DNA from 4 places in the Pseudomonas flexibilis genome. Region 1 is predicted to be linked to each of the others. Evidence: predicted binding sites of a transcription regulator. Region 1 holds the regulator's gene; each other region holds the start of a gene.
What was found. The regulator sigma-54, encoded in region 1, starts transcription at its own class of promoters, with help from an activator protein. The targets are predictions, from matches to a motif close to ANTGGCATNNANNTTGCTNT.
Positions count from the first base shown of each region.

Region 2: the regulator sigma-54 is predicted to act here: its motif matches at 2,698-2,717, upstream of PT85_RS04845 (flagellar basal body rod protein FlgF).
Region 3: the regulator sigma-54 is predicted to act here: its motif matches at 3,270-3,289, upstream of flgA (flagellar basal body P-ring formation chaperone FlgA).
Region 4: the regulator sigma-54 is predicted to act here: its motif matches at 3,564-3,583, upstream of glnA (glutamate--ammonia ligase).

Region 1 covers NZ_JTAK01000003.1:218,902-224,691, reverse strand. Annotated here, with positions in the region: gene rapZ (RNase adapter RapZ) at 25-882, opposite strand; gene ptsN (PTS IIA-like nitrogen regulatory protein PtsN) at 884-1,348, opposite strand; gene hpf (ribosome hibernation-promoting factor, HPF/YfiA family) at 1,359-1,667, opposite strand; gene PT85_RS09055 (RNA polymerase factor sigma-54) at 1,799-3,292, opposite strand; gene lptB (LPS export ABC transporter ATP-binding protein) at 3,414-4,139, opposite strand; gene lptA (lipopolysaccharide transport periplasmic protein LptA) at 4,139-4,669, opposite strand; gene lptC (LPS export ABC transporter periplasmic protein LptC) at 4,656-5,225, opposite strand; gene PT85_RS09035 (KdsC family phosphatase) at 5,242-5,763, opposite strand; gene PT85_RS09030 (KpsF/GutQ family sugar-phosphate isomerase) at 5,763-5,790, opposite strand, start outside.
Region 2 covers NZ_JTAK01000002.1:224,976-230,765, forward strand. Annotated here, with positions in the region: gene flgB (flagellar basal body rod protein FlgB) at 1-31, shown strand, start outside; gene flgC (flagellar basal body rod protein FlgC) at 35-478, shown strand; gene PT85_RS04835 (flagellar hook assembly protein FlgD) at 490-1,167, shown strand; gene flgE (flagellar hook protein FlgE) at 1,192-2,487, shown strand; gene PT85_RS04845 (flagellar basal body rod protein FlgF) at 2,767-3,504, shown strand; gene flgG (flagellar basal-body rod protein FlgG) at 3,547-4,332, shown strand; gene flgH (flagellar basal body L-ring protein FlgH) at 4,370-5,059, shown strand; gene PT85_RS04860 (flagellar basal body P-ring protein FlgI) at 5,257-5,790, shown strand, end outside.
Region 3 covers NZ_JTAK01000001.1:190,826-196,615, reverse strand. Annotated here, with positions in the region: gene modA (molybdate ABC transporter substrate-binding protein) at 1-330, opposite strand, end outside; gene PT85_RS00985 (DMT family transporter) at 423-1,319, opposite strand; gene PT85_RS00980 (CheR family methyltransferase) at 1,384-2,211, opposite strand; gene PT85_RS00975 (chemotaxis protein CheV) at 2,262-3,185, opposite strand; gene flgA (flagellar basal body P-ring formation chaperone FlgA) at 3,299-4,048, shown strand; gene flgM (flagellar biosynthesis anti-sigma factor FlgM) at 4,182-4,490, shown strand; gene PT85_RS00960 (flagella synthesis protein FlgN) at 4,537-5,010, shown strand; gene PT85_RS00955 (flagellar brake protein) at 5,062-5,790, shown strand, end outside.
Region 4 covers NZ_JTAK01000009.1:9,854-15,643, forward strand. Annotated here, with positions in the region: gene glnL (nitrogen regulation protein NR(II)) at 1-614, opposite strand, end outside; gene PT85_RS16545 (DUF4124 domain-containing protein) at 769-1,356, opposite strand; gene PT85_RS16550 (DUF4124 domain-containing protein) at 1,356-1,913, opposite strand; gene glnA (glutamate--ammonia ligase) at 2,053-3,456, opposite strand; gene thiI (tRNA uracil 4-sulfurtransferase ThiI) at 3,798-5,255, shown strand; gene typA (translational GTPase TypA) at 5,402-5,790, shown strand, end outside.

The DNA of each region.
Region 1 (5,790 bases):
GGGGCTTTCGGATTCCTAGGGCTTCTAGCGCAGGTCGCGATGACGGACCTGGACATTCTTCAGTTGGGCCTTCAGGGCCGCTCCCAGGCGCTCGGCCAAGTACACCGAGCGGTGCTGGCCGCCGGTGCAGCCGACCGCGATGGTGACATACGATCGGTTGCTGGCGGCGAAGCGCGGCAGCCACTTGTGCAGATAGACCGCGAGGTCCTGATACATCTCCTCGACCTCCGGCTGGGCGGCCAGGTAGTCGATAACCGGTTGGTCGAGGCCGGTGAAATCGCGCAGCTCCGGCTTCCAGTAGGGGTTGGGCAGGCAGCGCACATCGAACACCAGGTCGGCATCCACTGGCATGCCGCGCTTGAAGCCGAAGGACTCCACCAGGAAGGCGGTGCCCGGCTCGGGCTTGTTGAGCAGGCGCAGCTTGAGGGTGTCGCGCAGCTGGTAGAGGTTCAGGTGGGTGGTGTCGATCTTCAGGTCGGCCAGGTCGCTGATCGGCCCGAGCAGCAGGCTCTCGTCCTGGATCGCCTCGGCCAGCGACCGGGTGTCATTGGTCAGCGGATGGCGGCGGCGGGTTTCCGAGAAGCGCTTGAGCAGCGTCTCCTCGTCGGCGTCCAGATACAGCACATCGCAGTGGATGTGCCGGCCACGTACTTCTTCGAGCAGTTCGGGGAAGCGCTGCAGATGGCTGGGCAGGTTGCGCGCGTCGATGGACACGGCAACCAGTGGATGCAGCAGTTCGGTATGGATCAGCGCGCGCTCGGCCAGCTCGGGCAGCAGGCCGGCGGGCAGGTTGTCGATGCAGTAGAAGCCGCTGTCCTCGAGGACATCCAGCGCGGTGCTCTTGCCCGAGCCGGAGCGGCCACTGACGATGATCAGGCGCATGTCAGTGCCCGCCCAGTTCGTCCACCACGGTCTGGTAAAGCGCCTCGTTGCTGGCGGCGCCACGCAGGCGTTCACGGATGTCGGCACGTTCCAGCAGGCCGGCAATCTGGCGCAGCAGTTCAAGGTGCTCGTCGGTGGCGGCGGGCGGCACCACCAGCACGAATAGCAGATCGACCGGGACACCGTCGATGGAGTCGAAGTCGACCGGGGCGTCCAGGCGCAGGACGGCGCTGATCGGCGCGTTGCAGTTCGGCAGGCGGCAGTGCGGAATGGCGATGCCGTTGCCGAACCCCGTGGAGCCCAGGCGCTCGCGCGCGATCAGCGCTTCGAACAGCTCGCCGGCATCCAGCCCGGGCTGCTCGCGCGCGATCAGGTTGGCGATGAATTCGAGGACACGTTTCTTGCTGCCGCCCGGTGCGTTCACCTGGGAACGCCCGGGGGTCAGGATGCTTTCGAGTCGGATCATGGAGTCGGAGTCAGCGGACGGTGGCGCCCTGCTCCCGGTCGAGGCGCTTTTCCTTGGCCTTGATCAGTTGGCGGTCGAGCTTGTCGACCAGCAGGTCGATGGCCGCATACATGTCGGTGTGCTCCGCGTTGGCAACGACTTCGCCACCGGCGATATGCAGGGTGGCTTCGATCTTCTGCTGCAGTTTTTCCACCTGCATGATCACCTGAACATTGGTGATGCGGTCGAAGTGGCGCTCCAGCCGGGAGAACTTCTCCTCGACATAGCCGCGCATGGCCTCAGTCACATCCAGCTGGTCACCACTGATGTTGACTTGCATACCTGTTCTCCTTCTTGCCGTAGGGAGAGGACCGACCTCTGGTCGACCCTCCGAATCACTTTGACGCGCCAAGGGGTTCTGGGCATTGACCCTAATCATTCCGGCGCCGTTAAACAAGCCCACTGAACGTTTTACATCAGGCGCTTACGCTCGCTCGACGGCGCGATGCCCAGGGATTCCCGGTACTTGGCCACTGTGCGGCGTGCCACCTGGATGCCCTGTTCTTCCAGCAGGCTGGCGATCTTGCTATCGCTCAGCGGTTTCTTGGCGTTTTCCGCCGCCACCAGTTTCTTGATGATCGCCCGGATGGCGGTGGACGAGCACTCGCCGCCTTCGGACGTGCTGACATGGCTGGAAAAGAAATACTTCAGTTCGAAGATGCCGCGCGGGGTGTGCATGTACTTCTGGGTGGTCACCCGCGAGATGGTCGATTCATGCATGCCCACCGCCTCGGCGATGTCGTGCAGCACCAGCGGCTTCATGGCTTCCTCGCCGTACTCGAGGAAGCCGCGCTGGTGCTCGACGATCTGGCTGGCCACCTTCATCAGCGTCTCGTTGCGACTCTGCAGGCTCTTGATGAACCAGCGCGCCTCCTGCAGCTGGTTGCGCATGAAGGTGTTGTCGGCGCTGGAATCGGCGCGGCGCACGAAGCCGGCGTGCTGGGGGTTCACGCGCAGGCGCGGCACCGCCTCCTGGTTGAGCTCCACCAGCCAGCGGCCGTTGTGCTTGCGCACGATGACGTCGGGCACGATGTATTCGGGTTCGCTGGACTCGATCTGCGAGCCGGGGCGGGGGTTGAGGCGCTGGATCAGTTCCACCACCTGGCGCAGCTCGTCTTCCTTGAGCTTGAGGCGGCGCATCAGCTGGCTGTAGTCGCGGCCGCCGAGCAGGTCGAGGTAATCGCCGACCAGGCGCTGCGCCTCGCTGCGCCAGGGGGTGTCTTCCGGCAGCTGGCACAGCTGCAGCAGCAGGCACTCGCGCAGGTCGCGGGCGCCGATGCCCACGGGTTCGAAATGCTGCACGCGGCGCAGCACGGCTTCGATCTCGTCCAGCTCGATGTCCAGTTCCGGATCGAAGGATTCGAGGATCTCCTCGAGGGATTCTTCCAGGTAGCCCTGGTCATTGATGCAGTCGATCAGGGTCGCCGCGATCAATCGGTCGGTGTCCGACATGGGCGCCAGGTTGAGCTGCCAGAGCAGATGGCTCTGCAGGCTCTCGCCACCGCTGGTACGGGCGGTGAAGTCCCATTCGTCATCGTCGTTGCTGGGCAGGCTGCTGGCGCTGGTCTGGTAGACATCTTCCCAGGCGGTGTCCACCGGCAGCTCGCTGGGGATGCGTTCGCTCCAGTCGTTGACCTCCTCGAGGTTCTCGACGCTGCTCTGGGTCTCCTGGTAGGTGTTTTCCGGAGGGGGGCTGCCGGCGGCGTCGTCACCGTCGGCGAGCGGATCGCTGTTGTCGAAGTCCTCGCCTTCCTCCTGCCGTTCCAGCATGGGATTGGATTCGAGGGCTTCCTGGATTTCCTGCTGCAGGTCCAGGGTGGAAAGTTGCAGTAAGCGAATGGCCTGTTGCAGCTGCGGGGTCATCGTCAGCTGCTGGCCCATCTTGAGAACGAGCGATGGTTTCATGGCAGACCTTGTGTTCCGGCGGGTGTTCGCCTGTCCCTGCGGCGCGCCGGGGCGCCGACCGCAAGCAATTTATATGCCCGGCGACGAATTGTATATCCCGTTGGTGTGTCCGCCAGTCGCTCTACAGGCGGAATTCGTGCCCCAGGTAGACTTCCTTGACCAGCTGGTTGGCCAGGATGGCCTCGGCGTTGCCCTCGGCGATCAGGCGGCCTTCGCTGACGATGTAGGCGGTCTCGCAGATGTCCAGGGTCTCGCGCACGTTGTGGTCGGTGATCAGTACACCGATGCCTTTGGATTTCAGGTGCTGGATGATCTGTTTGATGTCGCCCACCGAGATGGGGTCGACGCCGGCGAAGGGTTCGTCGAGCAGGATGAACTTGGGTGCGCTGGCCAGCGCGCGGGCGATCTCCACCCGGCGCCGTTCGCCACCGGACAGGCTCATGCCGAGGCTGTCGCGGATATGGGTGATGTGGAATTCCTCGAGCAGCCCTTCCAGGGTTGCCCGACGGCCTTCGGCGTCGAGGTCCTTGCGGGTTTCCAGGATCGCCATGATGTTGTTGGTGACGGTGAGCTTGCGGAAGATCGAGGCTTCCTGGGGCAGGTAGCCGATGCCGGCGCGCGCGCGACCGTGCATGGGCTGGTGACTGACGTCCAGGTCGTCAATCAGCACCTGGCCGTGATCGGCGCGCACCAGGCCGACGACCATGTAGAAGGTGGTGGTCTTGCCGGCCCCGTTGGGGCCGAGCAGGCCGACGATCTGGCCGCTGTCGATGCGCAGACTGACGTCGCGGACCACCTGGCGCTTCTTGTAGCTCTTGGCCAGGTGACGGGCAATGAGGGTGGCCATTATTCGCTGGACTCCGCGGGCTTCTTGCGTGGCTGGATCACCATGTCGATGCGTGGCCGGGGCGTGGTGACGTTGCCGTCCTGGGCACGGCCGGCGTTGACCACCTGGGTGCGGGTGTCATAGACGATGCGTTCGCCTTCGAAGGTATTGCCGTCGCGCACCACCTTGGCCTGGTCGGTGAGCACGATGCGCTCGTTGCTGGCGAAGTACTCGATGGTGCGTCCGTAGGCATGCACCAGCGATTCGCCGACTTCCGGCTGCTGCTCGTAGTAGGCGGGGCGCCCCTGGGCGGTGAAGGTGTCGATCTCGCCGCGGGCGTTGCGGGTGACGGTCACGGTGTTGCCGGTGATCTTCAGAGTGCCCTGGGTGATCACCACGTCGCCACGGTAGATGGCCTTGCCCTGGCGGTCGTCCAGCTCGGCGCTGTCGGCCTGCACGTGGATCGGCTGGTCACGGTCGGTGGGCAGCGCCCAGGCGCTGCAGGCGGCGGCCAGGCAGCCGAGCAGCAGAAGCGGTTTAGCGAACGTCATGTTGGCCTCTTACGTTGGACAGCAACAGCACCCTGCCTTCCTTGACGTAGGCTTGCATGCCGGTGGCGGTGGTCACGCCATCGGGGTTCTCGATGCGCACCGGCTGGGCTGTCTCGGCATATTCTCGCTCGGGGAATACGGTCAGGCGGCTGGTGGTCAGCCGGGTGAAGCGGTTCGGGGGAATGGTCTGCTCGATGCGCACGTCATCGATCAGTTCCACCTGGGTGCCCTGGGGGGCGACCTCGCCGCGCAGGCTGCGCACGCGCCAGGGCTGTTCGCCGGCGCGATGGATCAGCAGGTCGGGCTGGTACAACAGGTTCGTATCGCTGTCCCTGAGGTGCTCCAGGCGCTCGGAGGTCAGCTCGTAACGCAGGCTGCCATCGGCCTGGTACTGCCGCGAATAGGCGTTCTGCACGAAGAAGTCCACCGAGGGCGGTGGCTGCTCGGCCTGCGGTTGATCAAGAAAACGCTCCGGCGAGATGTTCCAGTAGCCGATGGCGGCGAACACCAGGGCGATGATGATCAGCGGCAGAAACGTACGCAATTTGCCGAGCATGGCGGTGATCGTCTCTTCAGAGATAGGCGGACTGGGCTTCTTCGAGGTTGCCCTGGGCGCGCAGGATCAGTTCGCAGAATTCCCGCGCCGCGCCCGCGCCACCGCACGCCTGGGTCACGCCATGGGCGTGCTGGCGCACGAACGGATCGGCGCTGGCGACGGCCATGCCCAGGCCGACGCGGCGAATCACCGGCAGGTCGGGCAGGTCGTCACCCAGATAGGCGACCTGCTCATAATGGAGTCCCAGCTCGGCGAGCAGTTCATCGAGCACCACCAGCTTGTCCTCGCGCCCCTGGTAGAGGTGCTGGATACCCAGGTCGCGGGCGCGCTTCTCCACCACCGGCGTCTTGCGGCCGGAGATGATCCCCGTGCGCACGCCGGAACGCATCAGCATCTTGATGCCCTGGCCGTCGAGGGTGTTGAAGGTCTTGAACTCGCTGCCGTCGGCAAGGAAGTACAGACGGCCATCGGTCAGCACGCCATCGACGTCGAAGATGGCCAGGCGGATCTGGCGAGCACGTTGCAACAGGCTGTTCATCACATCACTCCGGCGCGCAGCAGGTCA
Region 2 (5,790 bases), on a different contig from region 1:
AGGCCTGATGTCGGCCATCAAGGGGGAATAAGCCATGTCGCTGACCAACGTATTCAACATCGCCGGTAGTGGCATGAGCGCCCAGAGCACCCGCCTGAACACCGTGGCGAGCAACATCGCCAACGCCGAGACCGTGTCCTCCAGCCTGGAAGAGACCTACCGCGCCCGCAAGCCGGTGTTTGCCACCGTGCTGCAGGAGCAGGTCAATCCGGCCGGCCAGTCGCTGTTTGCCGAGCAGGACGCCGCCGGTTACGGCGTGCGCGTCGCCGGCATCGTTGAGGATCAGGCCGAGCTGCAGGCCCGCTACGAGCCGACCCACCCGGCGGCGGACAAGGACGGCTACGTCTACTACCCGAACGTCAATGTGGTCGAGGAAATGGCTGACATGATCTCCGCCAGCCGCGCCTTCCAGACCAACACCGAAATGATGAATACCGCCAAGACCATGCTGCAGAAGGTGCTGACCCTCGGTCAGTAAGGTGAAGGATCATGAGCACCGTTAATACCAATACCTCGCAATCCATTCTCGACCAGTACCAGCTGAAGCAGAAGCCGAGCACCACCGGCGACAGCGCCCTGGGCAAGGATTCCTTCCTGCAGCTGCTGGTCGCGCAGATGGAAAACCAGAACCCGCTGGATCCGCAGGACAACACCCAGTTCGTCGCCCAGCTGGCGCAGTTCTCCAGCCTGGAAAGCATGAACAACCTGAACTCGACGGTGGAGTCCTTCATGGGCAGCTACCAGTCGTCCCAGGCGCTGCAGGCGTCCTCTCTGGTCGGTCGCTCGGTGATTGTCGAGACCGACAAGTCGCTGGTCGACACCAGCAGCAGCCTGACCGGCAACGTGATGATGCCGGCCAATGGCAGCAACCTGACGGTCAAGGTCTATGACGACAAGGGTAACCTGGTGAAAACCCTGCCCATGGGCGACTGGAGCGCCGGTACCGTCGATTTCATCTGGGATGGCGTCAACGAGCAGGGTGAGAAAGTGCCCTCCGGCAATTACAAGTTCGTGGCGGAAGCCGAAATCGACGGCACGCCCACCGCGCTGTCCACCTTCCTGCCGGCCACCGTCAACAGCGTTACCCTGGCGGGCGGCGAAATGTACCTGAACCTTGCAGGCATGGGGCGCTTGCCGCTCTCCAGCGTCCTGACCATTGGCCAATAACCGGATTCTGAAAGGAGTTTCACCATGTCGTTCAACGTCGCCCTGAGCGGTCTGGCCGCGGCCAACAAGGATCTCGCGGTTACCGGCAACAACATCGCCAACGTCGCCACCACCGGCTTCAAGGGTTCGCGCGCCGAATTCGCCGACGTCTACTCGGCCTCCATCCTCGGCACCGGCGGCAAGGTCGCCGGTTCCGGTGTGCGCACCGCTGCCATCTCCCAGCAGTTCACCCAGGGCAATATCAACCACACCGGCAACAGCCTGGACCTGGCCATCAACGGCAATGGCTTCTTCGCGTTGAGCGCCCAGGGGCAGATGATGTACACCCGTGCCGGTGAGTTCGGTACCGACAAGGATGGCTATATCCAGAACAGCTCCGGCTTCCGCCTGCAAGGCTACGAAGTGGGTGTCGGTGGGCAGATTCTGCAGGGCAAGAAGACCGATCTGCGGGTGGATACGTCCAACGTTTCGCCCAAGGCTACCAGCATCATCAACGAAACCATCAATCTGGACTCGACCGCCTCGGTGATCGATCCTGCGGTGCATCCCTTCGATCCTGCGGACCCGAATACCTTCAACTGGTCTACTTCGGTGCCTGTGTATGACTCGCTGGGTAACGTCCATACCCTGACCCAGTACTTTGCTAAGCGCAGCGGTAATGAATGGGAAATGTTGACCCAGATCGATGGCCTGAACCCTACGGTGCCGGTAGTTCCGAACGACTTTAGTGCCATGAGCACCACTCTGACCTTCAACTCGGCCGGCACCTTGGATACGGCACTGCCGAGCCCGACCAGTATTGATCTTACCGCCTGGGAGCCGGCTGAGCTGAATCCGGCCACAGGTGCCTGGCAGTCCAACGGCTCGGTCGCCAGTGCCACCGGGGTGCATGTCGACTTTAGCAACATGACTCAATACAACGCCGTCTCCGCCGTCACCAGCCAGAACCAGGATGGTTACGCTACAGGCCAGCTCTCCGGCCTGAACATCGACGAAACCGGCAACATGTTCGCCGCCTTTACCAATGGCCAGTCCAAGCTGATCGGTCAGGTGATGCTGGTGAACTTCTCCAACCCGCAGGGTCTGAAGCCGGTCGGCGGTACCGCCTGGGTGGAAACCTATGCCTCGGGCGTACCGATCGAGGGCATGGCCAAGACCGGCACCTTCGGTGCCATCCAGGCCGGCGCGCTGGAGGAATCCAACGTCGACCTGACCGCACAGCTGGTACAGCTGATCAAGGCGCAGAGCAACTACCAGGCCAACGCCAAGACGGTCACCACCCAGACCACCGTCATGCAGACCACCATCAACATGACCTGATGGTTGCGCGAATAAGGAAACGGGAGCCTGCGGGCTCCCGTTTTTTGTTTGGCCCGATGTAGGGTGGACAGCGCTATTCCTGTCCACCATCGCGCCGGCATGGCGCGCTCGGTGGATCGGTGAAGCGCGATCCACCCTACGATGCTGCAGCCCCCAAAAAGAAGCGTCGCGGCTAAAGCCCCTCCTACAGGTCATGTGCGGTACTTCGCATCTGGCACGATGCTTGCTCCTTCTCTGGCAAAGCCCGCAAGGGCGGCAAGAACCTGCCGGAGGATTGAAGTGGACAAGATGCTTTACGTGGCGATGACCGGTGCCAGCCAGAACACTCTGGCTCAGCGCCTGCACGCCAACAATCTGGCCAACATCTCCACCAGCGGCTTTCGCCGCGATTTCGAGCAGGCGCGTTCCATGCCGGTGTTCGGCGACAGCCTGCCGGCGCGCGCCTATGCCATGACCGAGCGCCCCGCCACCGATTTCACTCCCGGAGCGTTGCAGGAAACCGGTCGCGAGCTGGATATCGCCATCGAGGGTGACGGCTGGATCGCCGTGCAGACCCCGCTGGGCGAGGAAGCCTATGTGCGCACGGCCAGCCTGAAGATCGACTCCGTGGGCATCCTGCGCGCCGGCAACGATTTGCCGGTGATGGGCAATGCCGGCCCGGTGGTGATTCCGCCGGAGCAGAAGGTCGAGATCGGCCGCGACGGCACCATCAGCGTCCGCGCGCTGGGCGAGAACCCCAATGTGATGGCCGTGGTGGACCGCATCAAGCTAGTCAATCCGGACCCCGCGAACCTGGAAAAGGGCCTCGACGGCCTGATCCACCACGCCGGCGGCCCCGTTGAGGCCGACGCCAATGTCCAGCTGGTTTCCGGTTTCGTGGAGACCAGCAACGTGAATGCCGTGGCCGAGATGACCTCCATCCTGGCCCTGTCCCGCCAGTTCGAGCTGCAAGTGAAGTTGATGCGCACCGCCGAGGAAGATGCCACGGCGATGACCAAGGTCATGCAGATCAGTTGATTCGAGACGGCGCCAGGCGGCGCCGAATGAAGGAGATTTCCAATGCTTCCGGCCCTGTGGGTAAGTAAGACCGGTCTGTCCGCCCAGGACATGAACCTGACCACCATTTCCAACAACCTGGCCAACGTCTCGACCACCGGTTTCAAGAAGGACCGTGCCGAGTTCCAGGACCTGCTCTACCAGGTTCGCCGTCAGCCGGGTGCCAATACCACCCAGGACACCGAGCTGCCCTCCGGCCTGCAACTGGGCACCGGTGTGCGCATTGTCGGCACCCAGAAGAACTTCAACCCAGGCAGCCTGCAGACCACCGACCAGCCCCTGGACATGGCCATCAACGGTCGGGGTTTCTTCCAGATCCTCACCCCGGACGGCACCGTGGCCTACACCCGCGACGGTACCTTCCACCTGAACTCCGAAGGCCAGGTGGTGACCGCCAGCGGCTATGCGCTGGAACCGGCGATTGTCGTGCCGCCGGAAACCCAGACGTTCACCGTTGGCGAGGACGGCACCGTGTCCATCACCGTTGCGGGTGACGCCGCAGTGCAGGTGATCGGCAATATCCAGACCGCCGACTTCATCAACCCGGCCGGCCTGCAGGCGGTGGGTGGCAACCTGTTCCTGGAGACCGCAGCCAGCGGCGCGCCGCAGGTCGGTCAGCCGGGCGTGAACGGCCTGGGCAGCGTGCTGCAGGAAACCCTGGAGAACTCCAACGTCAGCACCGTGGAAGAGCTGGTGAACATGATTACCACCCAGCGCGCCTACGAGATGAACTCGAAGGTGATTTCCACCGCCGACTCCATGCTGGGCTTCGTGACCCAGCAGCTGTAAGGCTTCTCGCGGTTAGCGAGTTCCAGAGGTCGTATCCATGTTCCGGCTGCTACTGTCCCTGATGTTCCTGGTCCTGCTGAGTGGTTGCATGTCGCCGCCGCCCAAGCCCGATGAGCCGTACTACGCGCCTGTGCTGCCACGTACGCCGCTCCCGGTGGAGCAGAACAACGGGGCCATCTACCAGCCGGGCTTCGGCATGAACCTGTTCGATGACCGCAAGGCCTACCGGGTCGGCGATATCATCACCATCACCCTCAATGAGAAGACCCAGGCCAGCAAGAGCGCCAACTCCCAGTTGCAGAAGGACAGCAGCGCGAGCATCGGCCTGACCTCGTTGTTCGGTGGTGCGGTCAGCACCACCAACCCGTTCACCGGAGGTCGCATGACGCTTGGCGCCGAGTACGACGCCGAGCGCGACACCAGCGGCAGCAGCAAGGCCGGGCAGAGCAACAGTCTCACGGGCTCGATCACTGTCACCGTGGCTGAGGTGCTGCCTAACGGCATCCTGGCGGTGCGTGGCGAGAAGTGGATGACCCTGAATACTGGCGAGGAGCTGGTGCGTATTGCCGGCCTGGTGCGTTCCGAGGACATCGGCACCGACAACACCGTGCCCTCGACCCGCGTGGCGGATGCGCGCATCACCTATTCCGGTACCGGCGCCTTTGCCAACACCAGCCAGCCCGGCTGGCTGGACCGCTTCTTCATGAGCCCGCTGTGGCCGTTCTGATGAGGGCGGGTAGGCGCGGCGTTGGGCAGTCAGCGCTTTCCCTGGCCGCCAACGGTACGCGCGGAGTTCACCGGGATTGGTGGACAAGAAAAACGTTGTCCACCCTACGCCTTTCCACGGCGTGGTGGTGGTCACAAGGTAGGCAACAGGACGTAGGGCGGTCAGCGTTTTCCTGGCCGCCGACGGGAGTCGGCTCAATGATCAAATACCTGCTTCTCGCCCTTGGCCTGGTGGCCAGCCTGACGGCCCAGGCCGAGCGCCTCAAGGACATCGCCAGCATCCAGGGTGTGCGCAGCAACCAGTTGATTGGCTACGGCCTGGTGGTGGGCCTGAACGGCACGGGTGACCAGACCACCCAGACGCCGTTCACCCTGCAGACCTTCAACAACATGCTGACCCAGTTCGGTATCAAGGTTCCGGCCAACATAGGCAGCGTGCAGTTGAAGAACGTCGCCGCCGTGTCCATCCATGCCGACCTGCCGCCGTTCGCCAAGCCGGGCCAGACCATCGACATCACCGTGTCGTCCATCGGCAACGCCAAGAGCCTGCGTGGCGGCAGCCTGCTGCTCACGCCGCTCAAGGGGATTGACGGCAACATCTACGCCATCGCCCAGGGCAACCTGGTGGTTGGCGGCTTCGATGCCAGCGGCAACGACGGCTCGCGGATCACCGTCAACGTGCCGTCCAGCGGCCGCATCCCCTCGGGGGCTACGGTGGAGCGTGCGGTGCCG
Region 3 (5,790 bases), on a different contig from region 1:
GATCAGCACCAGGGCGTTGCGGGCGAAGTCCTGGCGCGTGTCGCTGGCGATCAGCCCCTGCCGCTCGGCCCGGTCCATGGTTTCCTGGTCGGCGGAGGCGAACAGGTCGACCGGCGCGCCCTTGGCGATCTGCTGCAGCAGCGCCCCGGAGCCGCCGAAGTTCAGCTGCACCTTCACGTCCGTATGGGCGGCCTGGTAGTCGCGGGCAATCTCCCGGAAGGCGTTGGTCAGGCTGGAGGCGGCGGAGACGGTCAGCTCGGCGGCTTGCACGAGACCGCCGAGGCCGGCCAGCAGGATGCCGGCCATCAGCTGTTTCAGGAAAAGGCGCATACGGACTCTCCGGAGAAGTAATCGCTATATACCAGCGTATATAACGATACGTCGAGCCGCGCTGACTGAAGTCAAGAGCCCGAACCCTGGGCTCAGCGCCCCGGACGGGTCGCGAACAGCAGGCCACCGAAGATCAGCGCCCCACCGACCCAGTGGAATCCCTGCAAGGTTTCACCCAGCAGCAGGTAGGCCAGCACCGCAGCGAACACCGGCATCGTGTACAGCGCCAGCGAGGCCTTGGCAGCACCGAGGATCTTCACCCCCTGGTTCCAGGTGAGGTAGGCGATCAGCGAGGCCGGGATGGCGGTGTAGAGGATGGCGCCCAGCGTGCGCCCGTTCAGCTCGAAACCGCCCAGCTGGCTGAATTCCAGCAGATAGAACGGCAGGATCACCGGCACGCCGATCAACACGAACGCACCCAGCAGGGCCAGCGGCGGCAGCGGCAGCGAGGGTGCCCACAGGCGCAGCAGCACGGTGTACAACGCCCAGGCCAGCACGGCGAGGATCATCACCAGGTCACCGGGGTTGAAGGACAGGCCCAGCAGATTGGCCAGACTGGCCTGGCTGATCAGCACCAGCAGTCCGGCCACGGCGATGCCCATGCCCAGCCAGGCACGGCGCTTGGGCCATTCCTTGAGCAGCAGCCCGGCGAACAGGAAGGTGGCCAGCGGGATGCAGGTATTGAGCAGCGTGATGTTGATCGCCGTGGTGCTCTTGGCCGCCGTGTAGAGCAGCGAGTTGTACGCCCCGATGCCCAGCGCGGCGATCACCGGCAGGCGCCAGCCCGCCCGGCGCAGGGTCGCGCGGTGCTGCCACAACGTGCCGGCCACGAACGGCAGCAGGATGCATAGCGCCACCAGCCAGCGCCAGAACGACAGGGTCAGCGGCGGGATTTCCCCGGCGATTGCACGGCCGATCAGGGCGTTGCCCGCCCACAGCAGGCTGGAAAGCAGAAGACCAGCGGCGGCCCAGAGATGACGAGTAGGCATGGATATCACTGTGCAATGACGAGGCGCGCACCTTACGGAAGCGCGCCGCCGCTTGGCAAGGCGTCTAGCGCGCCTTGTAGATGATGCCCGGGTTGCACTGCACCATCTGGTACAGGTCGGACAGCCCGTTGAGCGCCTCGGAAGCCCCGAGGAACAGGTAGCCGCCCGGCTTGAGGGTGGCATGGATACGGGTGAGGATGTCGCGCTTGATGTCGGCGGAGAAGTAGATCAGCACGTTGCGACAGAACACGATGTCGAACTTGCCCAACGCGGCATAGCTGTCCAGCAGGTTCAGCGCACGCAACTCGACCCGGTTGCGCACGGCGGGCTTGATCGACCACTGGCCCGGCGCCACCTGGTCGAAATAGCGCTCGCGACGCTCCGGCGACAGGCCGCGCGCCATGGCCAGGCCATCGTAGACACCTGCCCGACAGGCAGCCAGCATCGCCCCGGAAAGCTCGGTGGCGACGATCTGCGCGCCCATGCGCAACATGCCCGGGTTGGCCCGCTCGAATTCGTCGATGGTCATCGACAGCGAGTAGGGTTCCTGGCCCGAGGAACAGGCCGCCGACCAGATGCGCGGGCGCAGCGTGGGCGAGGCCTTGAGCAGCTCCGGCAGCACGCGGCTCTTGAGCACCTCGAAGGGGTAGCCATCGCGGAACCACAACGTTTCGTTGGTAGTCATCGCGTCCACCACTTCCTCGCGAAGTCCGCCACGCGGCTGTGCCTGGATGCGCTGCACCAGCTCGGTGAGCGTCTTGATGCCGCGCTGCTCCATCAACCGGTTGAGGCGACTGGACACCAGATACTGCTTGTTGCTGCCCAATTGAATGCCGCTGGTCTTTTCCAGGAAATCCCGGAACAGCTCGAAATCCAAATTACCTGAAGACACCTAACCCGCCTTAACCATAAATAAGTACGCCGAGCCTGAACGAACGGCCATCAGTCTCGTGCTTCGATTCGGGCGATCACCCGGTCGGCCAGCTCGTCGGGACGGAACTTGGAGAGAAAATCGTCCGCCCCCACCTTCTGCACCATGGCCTGGTTGAACACGCCGGAAAGCGAGGTGTGCAGCAGCACGTGCAAGCCCTGCATGCGCGGGTCCTGGCGAATCTCGGCGGTCAGAGTGTACCCGTCCATTTCCGGCATTTCGATATCGGAGATGACCATCAGCAGCTCGTCTTCCGGACGGCGTCCTTCGTCGGCCATCTTCTGCAGGAACTGCAGGGCCTGGCGCCCGTCGCACAGGGCGGTGACCTCCACGCCGACGCCCTCCAGGCAGCGCAGGATCTGCTTGCGCGCCACCGAAGAGTCATCCACCACCAGCACGTGCTTGCTGAGCGCGCGGGCCTGGATATCGGCGGACACCGGCTGCTCGATCTGCGTGCGACTGGGCACCGTCTCGGCGAGGATCTTCTCGACGTCGATGATCTCCACCAGCACGTTGTCCACGCGGGTCACCGCGGTCAGGTAGTGCTCGCGGCCGGTGCCCTTGGGCGGCTGATGGATCTCGTCCCAGTAGAGGTTGACGATGCGCTCCACCGAACGCACCAGGAAACCCAGCACACGGGTGTTGTACTCGGCAATGATCACGAAACTGTTCTGGCGGTCGGCCAGCGGGCGCCGCCCGGTGGCCAGGGCCATGTCCAGGATCGGGATGGTGCCGCCACGAATGTTGGCCACGCCGCACACCACGCTGCTCGACTTGGGCATGTTGCTCAGGCGCGGGCAGGGCAGGATTTCCTTGACCTTGAAAACGTTGATGCCATACAGCTGCGAACCGTCCAGCCGGAACAGCAACAGTTCCAGACGATTCTGTCCGACCAGCTGAGTCCGTTGGTTTACCGAATCCAGTACACCGGCCATGCCGGACTCCTTCTTGAAAATGGGACCTGAACGCCGGGACGTCGCCCGGCCCGGCGCGCCTGTCGCAAGCCACGCCGACAAAGCGCCGGCACGTCCCTTGCTACTTCGCGAACATGATCCTGATAACGACAGTTTTCCGACGCCTGCGTGGCCTGGGCCTTGCCCTGGCGACCACGGCCGCCCTGCAAATCCCCGCCGTCGCCGGCGCGGCGGCGCAAACCTTACCTGAGCACCTTATCGGCGCCACCGAGGCATTTCTTGAGGAACAGGTAGCGAACTATTTGCAACGGGCCAGTATCGGCGGACGCTACGAGATCCAGGTCAACCGCCTCGACTCGCGCTTGCGCATGCCGGCCTGCGATCAGCCGCTGGTGGCCAGCCTGGAAAGCCCGGCCCAGCCGGTGGGCCGGGTCACCGTGCGCGTTGGCTGCCAGGGCAGTTCGACCTGGAGCCTGTTCGTGCCGGCGCAGGTGCGCCTGTTCCGCCAGGTGGTGGTTGCCCAGCGTCCGCTGGCGCGCGGCGCCATCCTCGAGGCCCAGGACATCGACTGGCGCGAGCGCGACGTGGGCACCCTCACCCAGGGCTACCTGACCGAGCCCGAGCAAGCCCTTGGCAGCAAGCTGACCCGCCCGGTGAGCATCGATCAGGTGCTCACCCCCAACCATCTGGAACGCGCGCCGGTGGTACGCAAGGGCGATCATGTGGTAATCAGTGCCGGCGGCGCGGCGCTGTCCGTGCGCATGCCCGGCGAAGCCCTCCAGGAAGGCGCCATCGGCGAGCAGGTGCGGGTTCGCAACCTGAGCTCGCAGCGCATCATCAAGGCGCGCATCAGCGGGCCGGGACAGGTGGTCGTGGACCTCTAGTCTCACATGCGACGCGCCCACCGTCAGAAACTGTGAGCCGAAACGCAAAAAGCCGACAACAGGCGTTAAAGTTCTGACGCGAACGGCCGAAACTAGTGGCAAGCGTCCACTGCTCCGTTCGAGGTAGCACATCATGGTTATCGATTTTCAGCGGCCGAACAGCGCCTCCGCGCCGGCCGGCATTACCCGCAGCAACCCTGCGCAGCCCACTGCCCCGATCAGCGAAACCGCCAGCGTCGCGCCTGCGGCCGAGAGCGGCGAATCCGTGCGTTTCAGCGCGGAAGTCCAGCATTTGCAGCAGATCACCGATCAGCTGCGCGAACAGCCCGAAGTCGACGCCGCGCGAGTCGAACGCCTGCGCCAGTCCATCGCCGACGGCAGCTACCAGGTGGACAGCCAGCGCCTGGCCGGCAAGCTGCTCGCCTTCGAATCGCAACGCTGACACGCCTCACCGGGAGTAGCGGACGCCACGTCTTCCTGAGGTGCTCATGCCCGTCGCCCAACTTCTGAACAGCTTCCGTGCGGATATCGAGCAGGCGCAACGCCTGCTCGAACTGCTGGAAAGCGAGCATCACGCACTCTGTCATTGCGAACTGGCCGTGCTGGAAAGCCTGCTGGGTGATAAGACCCGCCTGCTCGACGAGCTGGACCGGCAGCGTCACCAGCGCAGCGACCTGCTGCGCGCCAGCGGCCTGAGCGCCGATCGCGCCGGCCTGGAAACGCTGGCCGCCCGCTCCTCCGACGGCGAAGCGTTGCTGGAGGCCGCCACGCAACTCGCCGAGCTGCTGGACAGCTGCCAGGGGCTCAATCAGCGCAACGGCCGCCTGATCCAGAACGGCCAGACCAATGTCGAAGGACTGCTGATGGTGGTGCGTGGCAAAAACGACGCCGCAGGGCTGTACAATCGCCTCGGTCAAAGCGCCGCCAGCATCGCCCGTCAGCGTCCCCTTTCCCAGGCCTGACCCACCCCGTAGCACGGCGTCCCGCAGGATTGGTTTTGGAGTACGCGGACAGTGTCGAAATTCAACATCGAAGAAAAGCCCGACCAGGGGCCCGTCACCTACAGGGAGCCCATCGAAGTGGCCGGCCATCTGCGCACCCTGGCCACCCACAAGGAACGGGTCAACATCTCCTTCGATGAACTGCCGGTGACCCGCCACGGCTACACCGTGCTGCTGGCGGTGGACCGCGAACGCAAGTTGATGGCGCTCGACGAAGTGCTGCCCCTGGAAAGCGAACGCCACCTGCTTGACGGCCAGACCTTCTCCGCCGAGGGCTACCACGAAGGCGTGCGCATGGCCTGGACCAGTCGCAACTACCGGGTCAAGCGCGGCAGTCTCGAAGGGACGCCGTGCTTCTGGATCGACCTGCCCGACGAACTGGAGTACCACCAGCGCCGCGACGCCTACCGCGCACCGCTCAAGCGCACCCAGTCGCCCAACGTCAACCTGGCCGGCAGCAAGCTGTCGCCTTCGCTGGTGGGCAAGCTGCTGGACATCTCCGCCACCGGCTGCAAGGTGCAATTCCCCGGCAACCTCACCGATTACCTGCAGAGCGGCACCGTCTACGAACGCCTGAGCATCGCCCTGCCGGACGCCACTCTGGTGGTGGCCGTAGAGCTGCGCCACCTGTATTTCGACCGCAGCCGCGAATCCAGCATGGTCGGCTTGCGCTTCTACGAGATCAGCGGCTACGAACAGCGCCAGATCGAGCGCTACGTGTTCCAGTTGCAGCGCGAAAGC
Region 4 (5,790 bases), on a different contig from region 1:
AGCACCTCGTGGATGTTGGCCGGGCGCAGCTGCGGCAGCTTGTTGGTGCCGAGCATGCGGTCCACCAGATTGCGCAGTCGATCGGCCTCTTCAATGATCACGTTGGTGTAGTCACGCAGCGCCTCGTCGGGCAGCTCGCGGGCCAGCAGCTGCGCCGCGCCGCGAATGCCGCCCAGCGGGTTCTTGATCTCGTGGGCGAGGCCGCGCACCAGCATCCGCGAGGTCTCCAGCTGGGATTGCTGCGCCTCTTCCTTGGTGATGCGCAGCAGGCGATCCCGCGGGTGTACTTCCACTAGCAGGCGGTTGCGACCGTGCTCGACGATGGGCGTGACAGCGTAGTCGACGGTCAGCGGCTGGCCGCCGAGGGTGACCAGGGTGGCCTCGCGCTTGGTGAACGGGTGCGCCTGTTCGACCGCCTGGCGCAGGGCGCCCAGCGCTTCCGGCGATTCGGTGAAGAGCTCGCTGATGAACTGCCCATGGCTGCGCTGCCCACTGACGGCCAGCAGCATCTCGGCGGCCGGGTTCATGTATTCCAGGCACAGCCGTTCGTCCAGCAGAAGCGTGGCGGTGTTCAGGTTGTCGAGCAGCAGCCGGTGTGGGGCGTCGTTGGACATGGCGATCGCTTATCTCGTTCGAGGCCTCGTAAAAATGCAAGAAGCAAACCAGCAGGCCCGAAAAGGGCGCAAATCGGCGCCGGCAAGCCTGATGGATGTGCATCGCCGGTCAGGTCGCGAATAATCATGCACCACGATGGTGCGCGATGCCTGTTTATGGTGCGGGTTTCGTCGGCGGGAGATGGCGGGGATTGCATTCGGGGCGCTTGCGATCCTCGCCATCCGCCGCGCAGGGCCGCAGTCGGCGCTTTTGGATCAGCGAGGGGCGCTGGATATGGACGATCTGTTCGGCGCTGGCGGCCAGCACGCGTTCCGTTTCATCGATGATCTGTGCGACCAGTCGATGGCTGCCGCGGTCCAGGTTGCGCAGCTGCAGGCCGGACTGCGGCTGACCATCGAGCATCAGCCGATAGGCATGGCCGGGCAGCAGCGGCGGCTCGCTGCCCAGTTCCACCCGCAGGTCGCCGGAAACGTCGGGATGGGCGGCGTCCGGGCGCGGGGAAAGGATGGCCAGGTGCCGATAGGGCGAGCGTTGCTGCGTGTGCAGGTTGGGTGTCGTGGTGGGCGCTGCGGGTGCGGACAGCGCGGGCATCCGGTTGATGGGACGCGGGGCCAGCGGTTGTGCGCCATCGTGGGGCGGGCGGTCGCTGAACATCAGGGCGCCGCTGGCGTCGCGATAGCTGTACACCTGGGCCAGGGTGATCCCGGGCAGCAGGGCCAGTAACCAGAGAGTGTGACGCATCAGGGGGCGGGCCGGTTTGGGGTCGGACGGGGCGGGGCTGGTCGCGCCGGGCTGTTCACGCTGATGCGCTGCACCGTGAAGGTCAGTGCATCGCTTTGCTGAATCGGCCGGCCGCGGGCGTCCAGCACCTGCACCACCAGGCTGTGGGTGCCGCGGTCGGCCTGGCGGACTGTCAGGGGCGTGCCCTGGGTCGCGGGTCCGTGCGGATTGCCATCCAGCAGCAGGCGCAGGCTGTGTCCCCGGAACAGCGGTGGCTCCACGGCGACCTCGACATCGAAGGTGCCGTTGTTGGCGCGCAGTGCCTCGTCATCCGGCAGGTTGATGATCTCCAGCCGTGCGTAGCGCTGGGTTGTTGGCAGGGCGGGGCGCTCGGCGGGTGTGCTCGGCGCAGGTGGGGCGATGGGGGTGAGGGGCGACGGTTCGACGCGCTGGGCGGGCTGCCCTTGCGGCGGGCGGTCGCTGAACACCGTGCGGCCCTGTGCGTCGGTGTAGCGGTAGATCTCGGCGGCGGCCGGTGCGGCCAGCAGGCCGAGCAGGCAGGCGGTGAACAGGCGCATGGGGCATCTCCACGGATTCGGGACAAGCCTTGCACCGGCAGGCGGGACTGGCAAGGACGCCCGGCGCGGAATGTGGTGGAGATAAAACAAACCCCCGCGCGGCAGGGCCGGGCGGGGGTTCGTCATGCCGGGGAGGCGATCAGACGCTGTAGTACAGGTCGTATTCCAGCGGGTGCACGAAGGTGCGCACCTTGATCTCTTCCTCGGACTTCAGCTCGATGTAGGCATCGATGAAGTCGTCGGAGAACACACCGCCCTTGGTCAGGAAGGCGCGGCCCTTGTCCAGCTCTTCCAGGGCTTCCTTCAGGCTGCCGCACACCTGCGGGATCTGCTTGGATTCTTCCGGCGGCAGGTCATACAGGTTCTTGTCGGCGGCGTCGCCGGGGTGGATCTTGTTCTGGATACCGTCCAGGCCGGCCATCAGCAGGGCGGCGAAGCACAGGTAGGGGTTGGCCGCCGGGTCCGGGAAGCGCGCCTCGATGCGGCGGGCCTTCGGGCTGGTGACGTACGGGATACGGATGGAAGCGGAACGGTTGCGGGCCGAGTAGGCCAGCATGACCGGGGCTTCGAAGCCCGGGACCAGACGCTTGTAGGAGTTGGTCGACGGGTTGGTGAAGCCGTTCAGGGCCTTGCCGTGCTTGATGATGCCGCCGATGAAGTACAGGGCGGTCTCGGACAGGCCGGCATAGCCTTCGCCCGCGAAGGTGTTCTTGCCATCCTTGGAGATGGACATGTGCACGTGCATGCCGGAGCCGTTGTCGCCATACAGGGGCTTGGGCATGAAGGTCACGGTCTTGCCGTAGGCATCGGCGACGTTGTGCACGCAGTACTTCAGGGTCTGCACTTCGTCAGCCTTGGCGACCAGGGTGTTGAACTTCACGCCGATTTCGTTCTGACCGGCAGTGGCCACTTCGTGGTGGTGCACCTCGACGACCAGGCCCATTTCTTCCAGGGCGTTGCACATGGCGGTACGGATTTCGTGGTCGTGGTCGACCGGCGGTACCGGGAAGTAGCCGCCCTTCACGCCCGGACGGTGGCCCTTGTTGCCGCCTTCGATGTCGGCGTCGGTGTTCCAGGAAGCCTGCTCGGAGAAGATCTTGAACATCGAGCCAGAGATGTCGGACTTGAACTTCACTTCGTCGAAGATGAAGAACTCGGGCTCCGGACCGACGAACACGGTGTCGCCGATGCCGGTGGACTTCAGGTATTCCTCGGCGCGGCGGGCGATGGCGCGCGGGTCGCGATCGTAGCTCTGCATGGTGCTCGGCTCGATGATGTCGCAGACCAGGATCAGGGTCGGTTCTTCGGTGAAGGGGTCGAGCACGGCGGTGCTGTCGTCGGGCAGGAGGATCATGTCCGAGGCCTCGATGCCCTTCCAGCCGGCGACGGAGGAACCGTCGAACATCTTGCCATGCTCGAAGAAGTCGTCATCCGCGTCGCGGGCCGGCATGGTCAGGTGCTGCTGCTTGCCTTTGGTATCGGTGAAGCGCAGGTCAATCCACTTCACATCGTGTTCTTTGATCAGTTGAAGCGACTTCGACATGGTGTCCTCCAGGGGAATCGATCTGGGGGTTCGCCAACCAGGCTGACGCCCCAGGGGATAGGTGATGCCGGGGCGGGATCATCCGTCAGGGCAACCTGCCTCACAAGGGAGCAATTAGTGTGCCAGCGCACCCGAATGCACCGGAGTTGGCGGGTGGCGCGGTTCTGATGCGCTTTCCGCGCCTGCGCACGCACGATAAACGCACCAAGCTGGTGCGCCCCGTAAAGGTCCGGCGCAAATTGGTGCGGCCCATGGGCCCCTGCAAATTCTTGATCAAGGGGTGAGCAATTTCCGGTATACTCCGCGCCCCTCTTTTTCGGCCCTTCCCGCCAGCGTTCTTCATGAAACTCATCGTCAAGCCCTTCGCGGAAATCACCATCAAGAGCCGTCCGGTGCGCAAGCAGTTCATCCGGCAGCTGGCCAAGAATATCCGCGCGGTGCTGAAGGACCTGGACCCGGCCCTCAGCGTCGAAGGCGAGTGGGACAACCTGGACGTGATCACCGCCGTCCAGGATCGCCGTGTGCACCAGGCTATGTTCGAGCGCCTGCGCAACATGCCAGGCATCGCGCATTTCCTCGAAGTGCATGAATACCCTTATGTGGACTTCGACGACGTCTTCGAGAAGTGCCGCGAGCACTATGGCGATCAGCTGGCCGGCAAGCAGTTCGCCGTGCGCTGCAAGCGTGCCGGCAATACCCACGATTTCACCTCGGTGGAGCTGGCCAGCCATGTGGGCAGCCGCCTGCGCCGCGAGTGCGGCGCAGCGGGTATCGACCTGAAGCATCCTGATGTCGAGGTGCGCTTCGAGGTGCGCTACGACCGTTTGCTGATCATCCATGCGCAGCACGAAGGCCTGGGCGGTTACCCGCTGGGCTCGGTGGAGCAGGTGGTGGTGCTGATGTCCGGTGGCTTCGATTCCACCGTGGCCGCCTACCAGATGATGCGCCGCGGCATGCTCAGCCACTTCTGCTTCTTCAACCTCGGCGGCCGCGCCCACGAGCTGGGGGTGATGGAAGTCGCCCACTACCTGTGGGAAAAATTCGGCCGCTCGCACCGCGTGCTGTTCGTCAGCGTGCCATTCGAGGAAGTAGTCGGCGAGATCCTCGGCAAGGTCGACAACAGCCAGATGGGCGTGGTGCTCAAGCGCATGATGCTGCGCGCCGCCAGCCAGGTGGCCGAGAACCTGCACATCGACGCATTGGTGACCGGCGAGGCGATTTCCCAGGTGTCCAGCCAAACGCTGCCGAACCTGTCGGTGATCGATTCGGTCACCGACACCCTGGTGCTGCGCCCGCTGATCGCCGCGCACAAGCAGGACATCATCGACACCGCCACGCGCATCGGCACCGCCGAGTTCGCCAAGCACATGCCCGAATACTGCGGCGTGATCTCGGTGAACCCGACCACCCGTGCCAAGCGCAGCCGGGTCGAATACGAGGAAAGCCAGTTCGATATGGCCATCCTCGAACGGGCCATCGAGCGCGCCCGTTTCGTGGCCATCGACAAGGTCATCGACGAACTCGGCCAGGATGTGCCCGTGGAGGAGGTCCGCGAAGCGCTGCCCGGGCAGATCGTGCTGGACATCCGCCACCCGGATGCCGCCGAGGACGAACCCCTGCAGTTGCCGGGCGTCGAAGTCAGGGCCATGCCGTTCTATGCCGTCAACAGCCAGTTCAAGGATCTCGACGCCAATCGCCAGTACCTGCTGTATTGCGATCGCGGCGTGATGAGCCGCCTGCATGCCCACCACCTGCTCAGCGAGGGGCATGCCAATGTGCGCGTTTACCGTCCGGCCTAAGCAGCCGGGCCTGTTCGGTGGCAGCATTCGCCACCGCCCTCCCGACCTGTCCTGAACCCTGTTGATCTGGCCTCCGCTCATGTCGAGCGGGGAGAACGCCTTCAGACGGGGGGCCGCCTGCCCGCCGTTTACATCGAGATAGAACCGTGATCGAAAAACTCCGCAACATCGCCATCATCGCCCACGTCGACCATGGCAAGACCACCCTCGTCGACAAGCTGCTGCGCCTGTCCGGTACCCTGGACCGCAAGGAGCTGGAAAACGAGCGCGTCATGGACAGCAACGACCAGGAAAAGGAACGTGGCATCACCATCCTGGCCAAGAACACCGCGCTGAAATGGAATGACTACAACATCAACATCGTGGACACCCCCGGCCACGCCGACTTCGGCGGTGAAGTCGAGCGCGTGATGTCCATGGTGGATTCCGTGCTGCTGGTGGTCGACGCCCAGGACGGCCCCATGCCGCAGACCCGCTTCGTGACCCAGAAGGCCTTCAAGGCCGGCCTGCGCCCGATCGTGGTGGTCAACAAGAT